DNA from 2 places in the Streptomyces sp. NPDC048441 genome. Region 1 is predicted to be linked to the other one. Evidence: riboswitches for the same ligand, from Rfam matches in the RefSeq annotation. Region 1 holds a riboswitch; the other holds the start of a gene.
What was found. A riboswitch is a leader RNA that binds a small molecule or an ion and turns the genes downstream of it on or off. The one in region 1 is predicted to bind cobalamin.
Positions count from the first base shown of each region.

Region 2: another riboswitch for cobalamin. It lies ahead of metE (5-methyltetrahydropteroyltriglutamate--homocysteine S-methyltransferase); the one in region 1 lies ahead of ACGFSB_RS13870 (ABC transporter substrate-binding protein).

Region 1 is NZ_JBICXM010000005.1:37,085-44,079, reverse strand. It holds gene ACGFSB_RS13875 (FecCD family ABC transporter permease) at 1-650, opposite strand, end outside; gene ACGFSB_RS13870 (ABC transporter substrate-binding protein) at 647-1,660, opposite strand; cobalamin riboswitch at 1,813-1,999, opposite strand; gene ACGFSB_RS13865 (VOC family protein) at 2,007-2,492, opposite strand; gene ACGFSB_RS13860 (helix-turn-helix domain-containing protein) at 2,498-3,385, opposite strand; gene ACGFSB_RS13855 (haloacid dehalogenase-like hydrolase) at 3,569-4,717, shown strand; gene ACGFSB_RS13850 (asparaginase) at 4,714-5,694, opposite strand; gene ACGFSB_RS13845 (DUF2252 domain-containing protein) at 5,749-6,995, opposite strand, start outside.
Region 2 is NZ_JBICXM010000008.1:19,948-26,942, forward strand. It holds gene ACGFSB_RS20885 (carbohydrate ABC transporter permease) at 97-942, shown strand; gene ACGFSB_RS20890 (carbohydrate ABC transporter permease) at 949-1,782, shown strand; gene ACGFSB_RS20895 (hypothetical protein) at 1,826-2,194, opposite strand; cobalamin riboswitch at 2,277-2,495, shown strand; gene metE (5-methyltetrahydropteroyltriglutamate--homocysteine S-methyltransferase) at 2,656-4,968, shown strand; gene ACGFSB_RS20905 (amidohydrolase family protein) at 5,097-5,909, shown strand; gene ACGFSB_RS20910 (SpoIIE family protein phosphatase) at 5,982-6,995, shown strand, end outside.

The DNA of each region.
Region 1 (6,995 bases):
GTCAGCGTCACAGCCAGGACCGCCCCGCACATCCAGACGTCGGTCCAGCCCACCCCGCTCAGCGAGCCGAGCAGCCAGAACAGGACCCCGCGCGTCGTCTCCGCGTCGCCCGCCGTCATGATCACGAACGAGGTGATCGCGGAGAAGAGTTGCATCGCCGCCACCCCGGAGAGCACCACCCTGTCCGCGCTCCCGCCCAGGGTGTGGCTGAGCAGCAGCACGAGTGCGAACGAGCAGACCGCCCCCGCGAAAGCGCCCGCCGAGACCGACACCGCTCCCCCGCCGACCCCCAGGACGACGACCGCGACCGCCCCCGTGGACGCGCCCGAGGAGACGCCGAGCACGAAGGGGTCCGCGAGGGGGTTGCGCAGGAGGGACTGGAGGACCGTTCCGCAGACGGCCAGGCCGGCGCCGCAGACCGCCGCGAGGAGCGTGCGCGGCATCCGCAGGTTCCAGACGATGCCGTCCCTGATGGGCGTCAGCTCCGCCTCTCCCCAGCCCAGGTGAGCCGCCACCGCCGACCATACGTCCGGTACGGAGATGTCCGCGGGGCCGATGGTGACGGCCACCGCCACGGAGAGGAGGAGGGCGCCGATGCCCGTCGTCCAGAGCAGGGCGTGGCCTATACCGCCCGGGACGGCTCTCCTCACTTGGCCAGCCCGAACTTCCGCAGTGCGTCCGCGACTTGTTCCACGCCGTCCACCGTGCGGATCGTCGGGTTCATCGCCTGGCCGCTCAGCAGCACGTACCGCTTCTTCTTCACCGCGGTCAGGTTCTTGGTGACCGGGTCGGACTCCAGGAACTCGATCTTCTTCTTCGCGCTCTCGGCCGTCTGCGACTTGCGCGTGAGGTCGCCGATGACGAGGACGTCCGGGTCACGGTCGGCCACCGTCTCCCAGTTGATCTGGGGCCACTCCTCGCGGGTGTCGTCGAAGACGTTCTTCGCGCCCAGTTCGCGGGTGATGATGCCGGGCGCTCCGCAGCAGCCCGCCATGTAGGGGGCGTCGGAGTTGGCGAACCAGTAAAGGAGCGTCGTGTCGGAGGCGTTGATGTTCTTCATGGCCTTCGCCACCCGGCCCTTGAGCTCCGCGATCAGGCGTTCGCCGCGCTTCTCCACGCCGAACACCCGTGCTAGGTCCCGCACTTCGCCGTACACCGTGTCCATGGTCAGCGTCTTGTCGCGGCTGCCGTCGCCGTCGCCGCTGTTGTCCTTGCCCGCGCAGTCGGAGGGCGAGACATAGGCGGGTACGCCGAGTTCGGCGAACTTGGCGCGGTCGGCGACGCCGCCCTTGCTGACCGTCGCGAGGAAGGACGCGGTGACGAAGTCCGGCTCCTTGGCGAGCACCTTTTCGAAGGAGGGGTAGCTGTCAGCAAGGCGGTCGACCTTGTCGTTCTCCTTCTCCAGGCCCTCCAGCACCGGGTCCGTCCAGGTGCCGGTGCCTGCCATGCGGTCCGCGAGGCCCAGGGAGAGCAGGATCTCGGTGGAGCCCTGGTCGAGGGAGACCGCCCGCCTGGGCGGCGCCTTGATCTCCGCCTTCTTGCCGCAGGAGGTGAGGGTCAGCGGGTAGCCTGCCGCCTTCTCTTCCGTGGTGGAGGTGGCCTGCGAGCCGCCGCAGGACGTCAGCGTGACGGCCAGGCCTGCGGCGACGAGGACGGGCATACGTACGCGCCAGGCTGATGCGCGACGGGCTGATACGCGCCGGACTGATGCGCGACGGACTGATACGCGACGGGCTGTGGAGGACACACGATCCCTTGAGTCTCACGGCTCATACGCGGAGCCTGGCCTGCTTCATCACCTCCGCCGCCCGGTGCGGGGGCGAAGGCGCCAGCAGGTCTTCGGACTCGGGGATCGGCCGGACGGGACGCCTTCCCAGGCGTCCATGGACGCCCAGTGGCTATGGCCCCGCCCGTCCTCCCTCACCGCTGCGCGTCAGTTCCGGATTCGCACCGGATTCCCTGGCCCTGGTGTGGGTTGACTGGCGCTCGCAAGCTATCACGCAGGGTCAGGACGGCTGCTCGGGCCTCGGTGCGCCGCGGTACGTGCCGAAGGACCATTTGTTGCCCTCGGGGTCGGCGATCGCGAACTCCCGGCTGCCGTACGGCTGGTCCTCGATCTCGCGGATGATCTCGACCCCGGCGGCGGTGAGGCGCTGGTAGAGGTCGTCCACGTGGTCGGTGACTACGTACGCGCCGAAGGTGCCCGGCTTCAGGCACCAGTCCTGGGACTTCTCGTCGTACGAGCCGAGCATCACGGCACCGCCCTCGGGCCAGTCGAGCTCGGCGTGCGCCACGCGGTCGCCGTCCTCGTAGACGGCGGTACGCAGGAAGCCGACCGTGCCGACCAGGAAGTCGATCAGGGCGGGGGCGTCATTGGCCTGGAGCGTCGGCCAGACGTCGGGCGCACGCCCGGCAGAGGCGGAGGCAGGGGCGGAGGCAGGGGCGGAGGTGGAGGCGGACTGGGGCTGCTGCTGCTTCTCGGTGGTGTCCATGGGACCTACTCTTCTCCCCCTCCGTAGCTTCCGGCTTGGATATTCCGGCACTCTTCGGCCAGCCAGCCGCTGGGACTGACGCCGGTGTACTGCTGGAAGTCCCGCACCAGGTGGGAGTGGTCGTAATAGCCGCAGTCGGCTGCCACGCGGGCCAGGTCAGGGGCGGTGCCCGCGGCCACGGGACGTACGACGGCGTTCCGTGCGCGGTGGAAACGCATCAGACGACCGGCCTGCTTGGGGCTCAGGCCCGTCTCGGCGCGGAAGAGCGTGGTGAGGCGGCGCTCGCTGAGCGCGACATGCCGGGAGAGGCCGCGCAGCGTGCCCACGCCCCGGTGCCGGGCCAGCCAGGCCCACGCCTCGGCGACCTCGGGGCGTACGGAAGCCCTGCCGCCGGAGTCGGCATCGGCGTCCGCCGCCCGCTGCCTCAAGTAGGCGGACAGGGAAGCGAAGCGCTCCTCCCAGCCGGACTGCTCGCACAGCAGCTCCCGTACGTCGGCGGCGCGTCGCCCCATCACCTCCGAACCCGGCGTCACCAGGTCGCCCGCCAGTTCCCCGGCCGGTACGCCGAGCAGGGCGCGGGCGGCGAGCGGATGCACGGCGAGCTGGATGCCCGCCTCGTGCTCGGGCCTGACGACGTACGCCGGGGACTGGTGCAGGCCACCCGTGACGATGTCCGCGCGGAACGCGTCGCTGCCGCGCGCCTGCTCGGGGGTGAGGCCGCTGATGACGGGGCCGTCCAGCGAGAAGATCAGCGTCAGATACGGGGACGGCAGTCCGCGGTGCAGTCCTGGCCGCTCGCCCGTGGTGCGGTAGCCGACCGCTGACACCACCATGCCGTCGAGCCGCGGGACGGCCCGCACGAACTCCCGGGAGGCGGTCTCGGCACTCTCCATGCAGTCAGTATGCGACGGGCGGGGCGCCGGGGCAGCGCCGACCGTCCCATGCCGCTACCCGTTCCCCCGCGTCCCACTCCCGCCACATCCGGTGATGTCGATCATGGGAATCCGCCGCCTGACCCCATACGATGACCCGCCGCCTCGGACGGGGCGCAGACCGCTCTCAGGGGGCACAAAACCATGGCAGTAACGGCAAAGGGCAAGGGCAAGCTGGCCGTCCTCGGCACGGCGGGTGCGCTCACCGCGGCCGTCCTCGCGGGGACGGCGCTCTGGCCGAGCACGGACGCGACGGCCGCCGACGACTCGGCGAAGACCGAAGCGGCGGCTGCGAAGGCCGCCACCGAGCTGCGGCACTGGCCCGAGCCGGTCGCGAAGAAGCTCGGCAAGGTCATCGCGAAGAACGGTCACAAGGGCGCGTACGCCGTCTTCGACGCGGACAACACGACGTACCGCAACGACCTGGAGGAATCCCTCCTCCCCTTCCTGGAGATGAAGGGGGTGCTGACCCGCAAGACGATGGACCCGTCGCTGAAGACCATCCCCTTCAAGGACACGGCGAAGCACAAGGAGAGCCTCTACAGCTACTACAACCGGCTCTGCGAGGTCGACGACCAGATCTGCTACCCGTGGGCCGCGCAGATCTTCTCCGGTTTCACGCTGAAGCAGCTCAAGGGCTACGTCGACGAGCTCCTCGCGTACGACAAGCCGATCCCCGCCGAGTACTACGAGGACGGGAAGCTGACCAAGACCGAGGTCGAGGCGCCCGAGTTCTCCCCCGGTATGCAGGAGCTCTACAAGACGCTGCGGGGGCACGGCATCGAGGTGTACGTCGTCAGCGCGGCCAGCGAGGACCTGGTGCGGATGGTCCTCGGCGACCCCAAGTACGGCTACGACGTGAAGCCCGAGAACGTCATCGGCGTCTCCATGCAGCTCAAGAACCGCAAGACCGGCGAGGTCACCAGCTCCCGCAAGGAGATCGCCGAGGGCCGCTTCGACGAGAAGAAGCTCGCCGGGCGTGAGCTGACGCCGAACCTGTGGGCGCCGCTGACCTGGTACGAGGGCAAGCCCGCGGCCATCAACACGTACATCGACGAGTGGAAGAAGCCGATCCTCGCCGCGGGCGACACCCCGCTCAGCGACGGCCCGATGATGTTCCACTCGGCGGATGTGGCGCACGGCGGTGTGCGGGTGTGGGTCAACCGCAAGGACTCGTACATGAAGCAGCTGGACGGCATGAAGCGCAAGAACGCCGACCGGCAGCGCGAGCTCGGCCAGAAGGTGACCGCGGACAAGCGGTGGCTGACGGTGACGCCGGACGAGATCGGCTAGCTCTCCTGTCCCTCCCGCAGGGTGAGGAAGGCGTCGGCCGTCTCCGTACGGTCGGCGCCGTCCGCCAGGAGTGCATGCAGGAGGAGCCTGGCCTTGGGGGCGTCCAGGGGGCCCGCGGAGATGAGGCCCCGCCCGAGCAGGTCGTACTCGGAGCCGGGGCCGCGGTAGGTGTGGCTGAGCAGCGGGCCCGCGCCGGTGCGGGACGCGAGCACCACCGGGATACGGGTGGTGAGGGCGGCAAGGGGTTCGACGAGCCAGGTCGGTACGTGGCCCGCACCGAAAGCCGCGACGACCAGGCCGTCGAAGCGGTCGTCCACGGCTTCGAGCAGTTCGCCGCGGTCGCCCATGGAGAGGGTGAGCAGTGCTACGCGGGCGGGGGCTCCGAGGCGGAGGGGCCGTCGGACGGTGGGGTGCGCGGGGCGGAGGTGGATGCGGGGCACGCCTTCGGTGACCGTGCCGAGGGGGCCCGCGCCGGGGGACGCGAACGTCGCGATGGACGTGGTGTGCGTCTTGCGTACATGTCGCGCGGCGTGGATCTCGTCCGCGATGACGGTGAGGACGCCGAGCCCGGAGCAGGCCGGGTCGGCGGCCACGGCGATGGCCGCCGCCAGGTTCGCGGGGCCGTCGGCGCCGGGGAGGTCCGGGCGGCGCATGGCGCCGGTGACGGCGACGGTGGTGTGGGGGTGCGGGGTGCAGGTGAGGTCGAGGAGGAAGGCGGTCTCTTCGAGGGTGTCGGTGCCTTGGACCACGACCGCGCCGTGGCCCGCCGCGGTGGCCTCGTCGATACGGGCCGCCAGGGCTGCGATGTCCTCGATGGTGAGGGACGAGCTGGGGAGCCGGCGGAAGTCGTGTACGTCCACCTTGACGTCCGGGGACACTCCGGCGAGGAGCTGCGCCCCCGTCAGCCGCGGTGAACTGCCGCCGCCCTGGGCCGAGATGGTGCCGCCTAGCGTGAATACGGTCACTGGATTCGCCACGGCTCGATCTTTCCACGGGAGTGCTCGGATATTGCGCGGGAGTGGCTTAGGGCCTTAGGCACCGGCGTCTTGTGGACCGGCGGCGCTCACCACGCCGGAGGTGATCGCCTCGGTCAGTGCCGCGTGGTCTTCCGCGTTCTGCGCCGCATAGCGCAGCGCGAAGTCCGCTATCGCCCGGTCGAACGTGTCCGAGCCGCCCAAGTACGCCGCTATCGCTATGCGGTCGCCTGAGCGGGCGTGGGCCCGCGCCAGGGCCGTGCCGCAGATCTTGGCGTAGGAGCGGAGTTCCTTGGCGGACATGCTCTCCACGTCCGCCGAGCCCTTCATGTCCCGCAGCTGACGCCAGTAGAAGGCGCGGCCCTGGGGTCCCGTCATCCAGCCCAGGAAGATGTCGCCCGCCGCCTGGAGCAGCCGCTGGCCCGAGACCACGCGGTGACCCGGGTGGACGTACGGGCCCGCCGGAAGGTGTTCCTCGAGAACCGAGCGGACCGCCTCCTTGATCTGGAGGAAGAGCGGGTCGTCGGCGTCGCGACCGACGAGGAGCACGATGTAGCAGCGGGTGCCGACGCTGCCCACCCCCACCACCTTCCGCGCCGCGTCCACGAAGTGGTAACGGTCCAGGAGGAGTCGGCGCTCCTCGGAGAGCGTGGAACGGTAGTCGCCGAATATCTTGCGCACGGCCGCCAGGTCGGGGGTGGCCGCCGGTTCGATGAGTGGCGGGTCGTGGATGATGCGGCGGACGCCGTCCACCTCTTCCGTCAGCTTCCCGAGCGCCTGCATGTTCGTGCGGCGGCGGGCCTTGTCGAGGGTCGTCGTCACGCGCTCGCGTGTGCGCGCGGAGTCGATGAGGGGCAACAGGGCGTGGGCGTCGGTGCGTTCGTACCAGACCGCGAGTTCACCGAGCCCCGCCAGACGCCTCATCGACGTGCGGTACGCCGCCACCGCCGCGAGGCACGCATCGCGCGTGCCGCTCTCCGGGTGGCCGTTGTCGCGGGACGCGACGGCGATGCTGGCGGCCAGGCGTTTGACGTCCCACTCGAAGGGTCCTGGGCAGGTCTCGTCGAAGTCGTTGAGGTCGAAGAGCAGGGCCCGCTCCGGGGAGGCGAACAGGCCGAAGTTCAACAGGTGGGCGTCGCCGCAGAGTTGGACCGTCAGGCCGGAGTGCCACTGGGCGGCGATGTCACCCGCCATGACGGCGGCGGCACCGCGCAGGAAGGCGAAGGGGGATGCGGACATCCGGGCGTAGCGGATGGGCAGGAGCTCCTGGACGCGGTCCGCGCCCTGCCGTTCGAGGACGGCCA
Region 2 (6,995 bases), on a different contig from region 1:
AGGCCAGTTGCGGCACCGGCTGCGCAGAGCGCGGGACAGCGGCGCCGGACACGCAACCGCACCCTCTGGTTCTGGGTCTTCGTCGGCCCCTTCGCGATCGGCCTCGGCCTCTTCACGTACGTCCCGCTGCTGTGGAGCGTCGGCCTCAGCTTCTTCGACGCCCGCAACACCGTCACCCCCACCGACTTCGTGGGCCTGGACAACTACAGCGCGATGCTGTCGGACGGCACGTTCACGAGCAGTCTGCGGACCTTCCTGGTATTCACCGCGTTCATCGTCCCTGCCACGTTCGCGCTCTCGCTCGCCCTCGCCCTGATGGTCAACCGGGTGCGCCGCGCGCAGGCCTTCTTCCGGTCCGTCTTCTTCCTGCCCGCAGCGTGCAGCTATGTCGTCGCGGCCCTGATCTGGAAGATGTCGATCTTCAACGGTGTGCGGTTCGGCCTCGCCAACACCGTGCTCGGCTGGTTCGGGGGCGACCAGATCGCCTGGCTATCGACCACCGAACCGCCGTGGTACTGGCTGGTGATCGTGACCGTGCGGCTCTGGCTCCAGGCCGGTTTCTACATGATCCTCTTTCTGGCCGGGCTCCAGCGGATCAGCCCCGTCCTGTACGAGGCCGCCGCCGTGGACGGAGCACGGCCGGGCTGGCAGGTGCTCCGCCACATCACCCTGCCGCAGCTGCGCGCCACCTCGGTCGCGGTCGTCCTGCTCCTCGTGGTCAACGCCTTCCAGGCCTTCGACGAGTTCTACAACCTCCTTTCGGACGCCCGCGGTTACCCGCCCTACGCACGCCCGCCGCTCGTCTACCTCTACTACACGGCCCTCGGCCAGGGGCAGAACCTGGGGCTCGGCAGCGCGGGAGCGGTGATCCTCGCGTTGATCATCGCGGTGGTGACGGTGGGTCAGGCACGGTGGTTCGGACTCGGCAGGAAGGAGGACTGAGGACTGATGGACAACGCCCTGGTACGCGTGGGGCGGGCGCTGCGGATCGTCCTGCTCGTCGCGCTCGCCCTCCTCTTCCTGATCCCCTTCTATCTCCTCGTCCGCAACGGCCTTGCGAGCGAGCAGGACATCACGTCGCCCGAATGGACCCTGTTTCCCCCGCAGTTGCGCTGGTCGAACGTGACGGAACTCTTCGACGACACGTCCGTCCCCTTCGCCCGCTCCCTGCTCAATTCCGCGCTGATCGCGGTCGCGACGACGCTCGGCACGCTGCTGCTCGCCTCCCTCGCCGGGTACGGCCTCGCCCGCATCCCCTACCGGCACGCGAACAAGGTCTTCTACGCCGTCCTCGGCACCCTGATGGTCCCGGCAGCCGTCACGTTCGTACCGAGCTTCGTCCTCGTATCGTCGCTCGGCTGGATCTCCACACTCCGCGGCCTGATCGTCCCCACCCTGTTCTCCGCCTTCGCCTGTTTCATCTTCCGGCAGTACTTCCTGGGCTTCCCCCGGGAGTTGGAGGACGCAGCGCAGGTCGACGGGCTCGGCTACTGGCGTACCTACTGGCGCATCGTCGTACCGAACGCGCGACCCGTCTTCGCGGCCGTCGGGACGATCGTCTTCATCGGCGCGTGGAACTCCTTCCTGTGGCCGCTGGTGATCGGGCAGGACCGGAACGCGTGGACGGTGCAGGTCGCGCTTTCGTCCTTCACCACCTCCCAAGTCATCAGGCTGCACGAGCTGTTCATCGCGGCGGCCGTGTCGATCCTGCCGCTCCTCGTGGTGTTCCTGTGCTTCCAGCGGTGGATCGTGGCGGGGGTGGAGCGGTCCGGTATCGACTGAGGACCGGTCATGACCTCACTACCTTGGCCAGTCAGTCCGCAGATCAGAAGCCCCGGTCCGTCAGTTCCTCCGCGAACACCTGCGACAGCGGCTGCGGCCCCACATAGCGCTGGCAGTCGCACTGCCCCGCCTCGTACTTCAGCGGCTTCTTGTTCTCGTCCCATTCCGTCGGCACCTCGACGCGCTCATGGCACAGCCCCTGCTTGTCGTGCTTGGCAAGGTGGTGCGTGCACCCGCACACCGGCTCCGGCGACTGATATGCCGCTTCGACAGCCAGGCGTTCCTGCTTCGCCGCCTCCATCAGTTCCAGCTTCCGCTCATGCCGATTGCGCAGAGCGGTACGGACGTTGTCGGCCACCCACGCGAAGCCGCCCGTCCAGAAGATGATGAGAACGATCCAGAACCACTCCATGGGCCTTCCCCTTCCCCCTGTACTGCTGAGGCTCACGGTAGCCCCCGACTCCCCATCCTGGCTCGCCCCCGGTGTGTGCTCTAGTCTGATCCGTGCAGCTGGTTCGCCCTGTTCGCCAGACAGGCGCGTCGCAAGAGGGAACCCGGTGGGAATCCGGGACTGCCCCGCAGCGGTGAGCGGGAACGACCGCCGTCATACGCACTGGATCCGGCCGAGGATCCGGGAAGCGACGGCCAGTAGGAGTCTGCCTCGGCAGATGTGCCCGCGAGTCCGAAGACCTGCCCGTTGCCCGTACGTGACCCTCACGTGCGGACATCCCGGTGACCTCGTGGGCGGGTCGGCGTACAGATCAGGTGGGCAGCGCGCCGATGGCGCGGGTTCGGCCCACCCGGTTCGTCATCCCTTCGCGTCCGTGTCCCGTCTCCGGGATTCTCAGGAGTCATCTCGCGAAGGAGATTTCCGTGACAGCGAAGTCCGCAGCCGCGGCAGCACGGGCCACCGTGTACGGCTACCCCCGCCAAGGCCGGCACCGTGAACTGAAGAAGGCCGTCGAGGGCTACTGGAAGGGCCGCGTCACCGCTGACGCCCTGAAGGAGACCGCGCAGGGCCTGCGCCGTGCGAACTGGCAGCAGTTGGCCGACGCCGGCATCGACGAGGTGCCGACCGGTGATTTCTCGTACTACGACCATGTCCTGGACACCAGCGTCATGGTCGGCGCTGTCCCCGCCCGCCACCGTGACGCTCTCGCGGCCGACCCGCTCGACGGCTACTTCGCCATGGCCCGCGGCAACAAGGACGTGGCGCCCCTCGAGATGACCAAGTGGTTCGACACCAACTACCACTATCTGGTCCCCGAGCTGGGCCCTGACACCGTCTTCGCGACCGACTCCACCAAGCAGGTCGCCGAGCTGACGGAAGCCCTCGCTCTCGGCCACACCGCCCGCCCGGCCCTCGTCGGCCCGGTGACCTACCTCCTGCTCGCCAAGCCCGCCCCCGGCGTCGCCGCCGACTTCGAACCGCTCACCCTGCTCGACCGGCTCCTTCCCGTGTACGCCGAGGTCCTCGCCGATCTCCGTGCGGCGGGCGCCGAGTGGGTGCAGCTCGACGAGCCCGCCCTGGTCCAGGACCGCACACCGGCCGAGCTCAACGCCGCCTCCCGCGCCTACCGGGAACTCGGTAGGCTCACCGACCGGCCGAAGCTGCTGCTCGCCTCCTACTTCGACCGGCTCGGCGACGCACTGCCCGTGCTCGCGAAGGCCCCGGTGGACGGCCTCGCGCTCGACTTCACCGAAGCCGCCGCGGCCAACCTGGACGGCCTCGCCGCCGTCGGCGGGCTGCCCGGCAAGCGCCTTGTCGCGGGCGTCGTCAACGGCCGCAACATCTGGATCAACGACTTCGAGAAGTCGCTCTCCACCCTCGGCACCCTCCTCGGCCTCGCCGACCGGGTGGACGTGGCCGCCTCCTGCTCACTGCTGCACGTGCCGATCGACGCCGCCGCCGAGCGGGACATCGACCCGCAGATCCTGCGCTGGCTGGCCTTCGCCCGCCAGAAGACCACCGAGATCGTCACTCTCGCGCGCGGCCTCACCGAAGGAACCTCGGCGATCACCGCCGAACTCGCCGCCAACCGGGCCGATCTGGCGTCCCGTCAGCACTCCTCCATCACCCGCGACCCGGCGGTCCGGGCCCGCGTCGCCGCCGTCACCGACGCCGACGGCCGCCGCTCCGCACCGTACGAGGTGCGGGCCACCGCCCAGCGCGCCCACCTCGGCCTGCCGCTGCTCCCCACCACCACGATCGGCTCGTTCCCGCAGACCACGGAACTGCGCACCGCCCGCGCCGACCTGCGCGCCGGACGCATCGACACGGATGGCTACGAAGAGCGCATCAGGACCGAGATCCGCGAGGTCATCGCCTTCCAGGAGAAGGTGGGCATCGACGTCCTGGTGCACGGCGAGCCCGAACGCAACGACATGGTGCAGTACTTCGCCGAGCAGCTCACCGGCTACCTCGCCACGCAGCACGGCTGGGTCCAGTCGTACGGCACCCGTTATGTACGCCCGCCGGTCCTCGCCGGTGACATCTCACGCCCCGAGCCGATGACCGTCCGCTGGACCGGCTACGCGAACTCGCTCACCGACCGCCCGGTCAAGGGCATGTTGACAGGACCTGTGACGATGCTCGCCTGGTCCTTCGTACGCGACGACCAGCCGCTCGGCGACACCGCACGCCAGGTCGCCCTCGCCCTGCGCGACGAGGTCGACGACCTGGAGACGGAGGGCGCCTCGGTCATCCAGGTCGACGAGCCCGCCCTGCGCGAGACGCTCCCGCTGCGCGCCGCCGACCGCCCCGCCTACCTGGACTGGGCCACCGAGTCGTTCCGCCTCACCACCAGCGGCGTACGCCCTGACACGCAGATCCACACCCACATGTGCTACGCCGAGTTCGGTGACATCGTCCAGGCCATCGACGACCTCGACGCCGACGTCATCAGCCTGGAGGCCGCCCGCTCCCATATGCAGGTCGCCCGGGAACTGGCCTCGCACGGCTACCCGCGCGAGGCGGGCCCCGGTGTGTACGACATCCACTCCCCGCGCGTCCCGAGCGAACAGGAGGCAGCCGCCCTGCTGCGCAAGGGACTTGAGGCGATCCCCGCAGAGCGCCTGTGGGTCAACCCCGACTGCGGCCTGAAGACCCGCGGCTGGCCCGAGACCCGTGCCTCGCTGGAGAACCTCGTCGCGGCCGCGCGGACGGTACGAGCGGAACTTCCGTAGGTCTGAGGTGAGTTGCCTTGGCCGGGAGGGGGCGATTTCGCCCCCTCCCGGCTAGGGTCGGCATGAGCGATCGCTTAGCCGCTTCTGCCGCAGCACGGCCGACGGCACGGAGAGAGGCAGGGAACCTGATGCCGGTCATCGACGCGTGGATGCAGCACCCCACGCTCCGTCACTCGAACCACGAGATGTTCGAGTCGTTGCGCCGCTGGACGGGACAGGGCCTCCTCGAAGAGCAGTTGCCGGTCAAGACCACGGTGGCCGCGATGGCAGCTGCCGATGTCGAGGTCGGCCTTTCGGCGGCCTGGTACGGGCCTCAAGGGCCGCTGATCAGCAACGATGAGGTGGCGGATTTCGTCGCCCAGTCCGCTGGACGGCTTCGTGGGGTAGCCGGTGCGGACCTTGCCCGGCCGGTCCAGGCCGTGCGTGAGCTGCATCGCGCCGTGCGGGAACTCGGCTTCGTGGCCCTGCGGATCGTGCCCTGGCTGTGGCAGCTACCGCCCACCGACCGGCTGTACTACCCGCTCTATGCCGCCTGCGTCGAGCTCGGCGTCCCCTTCTGCACCCAGGTCGGGCACACAGGACCGCTGCGTCCGTCCGAGACCGGCCGCCCCATCCCCTACATCGACCAGGTCGCTCTCGACTTTCCCGAGCTGACCATCGTCTGCGGGCACATCGGCTACCCGTGGACCACGGAGATGATCGCGGTGGCCGACAAACACGCCAACGTCTACATCGACACCAGCGCCTACACCGCCCGCCGCTACCCGAGCGAGCTGGTGGACTATCTGCGCGGCCGAGGCCGCCGGAAGGTGCTGTTCGGCACCAATTACCCCATGATCACCCCCGGTAAGGCGCTGGAACACCTCGGTGATCTCGGCCTGGACGAGGAGTCCACCGAACTGTTCCTGTCCGGCAACGCGCGACGTATCTTCAGTCTCTGATCCGCACGTCCGGTTGTGCCCGCCCCGGGGGCAGCGGATTCTGTAGGGGATGAACGGGGCTGGTGTGGCGCCATGACTGCATGGAACGCGGAGCAGAGTACAGACTTTCGTGGCCCCCTCGACATCACCAGGGCGGCCACGGCGGTCGTCGACGCCCAGGACACGGTCATCGGATGGAGCCCCGCGGCGGAGCGGCTGCTCGGCTACCCGCCGCAGGAGATCGTCGGCCGGCCCCTGGCCACGTTCCTGACACCCGGCCCGACGCACCCTGTGCTCCCCGTTTCTCCTCCGTTCCGGGGGAACGAGATCTGCGTCGCCCGGCACCGGGACGGGCGTGAGCTGATCGTCGCCACCGCTGTGTGCCCCCTGCCGGGCGCGGGCACGGCGACGCGTGTCCTCGTCGCCACGAAGCTGGGAGATCTCCGGCTGTGGGAGTCCCGCCTCGCCCTGTTGCACGGCCTTGCCACGCAGTCACCCGTCGGCCTGGCCATCTACGACACCGACCTGCGCCTGAGCTGGTGCAACGCGGCGTACGAACAGGAGATCGGACGGCCCTTCGCCGAGTTCCGCGGAATGCGGGCCGATGAGCTGTACTCCGACGGAAGATTCGTGTCCAAGGGGCATCCGCCCACTCTCGACACGGTCATGCGCCACGTACTGGACACCGGGGAATCATTTCTGGACCTGCACTTCAAGGGCCGACCGCCCAGCGACCCGACTACGGACCACCTCTGGTCCTGCGCCTACTACCGGCTCCAGGACGCCGACGGACACGTCTTCGGAGTCTGCGAGGACGCGTTCGACATCTCCGATCGCTACAAGGCCCAGCAGCGGCTCGCCCTGCTCGTCGAGGCAGGCCGCGGAATCGGAACCGCCCTCGACGTGATGGTCACCGCGAGGAAGATCACCGAGGTGGCGGTGCCGGAGTTCGCCGCCACCGTCACGGTCGACCTTGCGAAGGCGGTACTGAACGGCGAGGTGCCGTCCACCACCGGATCGGCGGCGATGTCTCTGGTCCGGGTCGCCCGCTGCCCGTCCGAGAAACCCGGCCAGGAGAAGCCGGGGCAGTCACCTGTGGAGTACCCG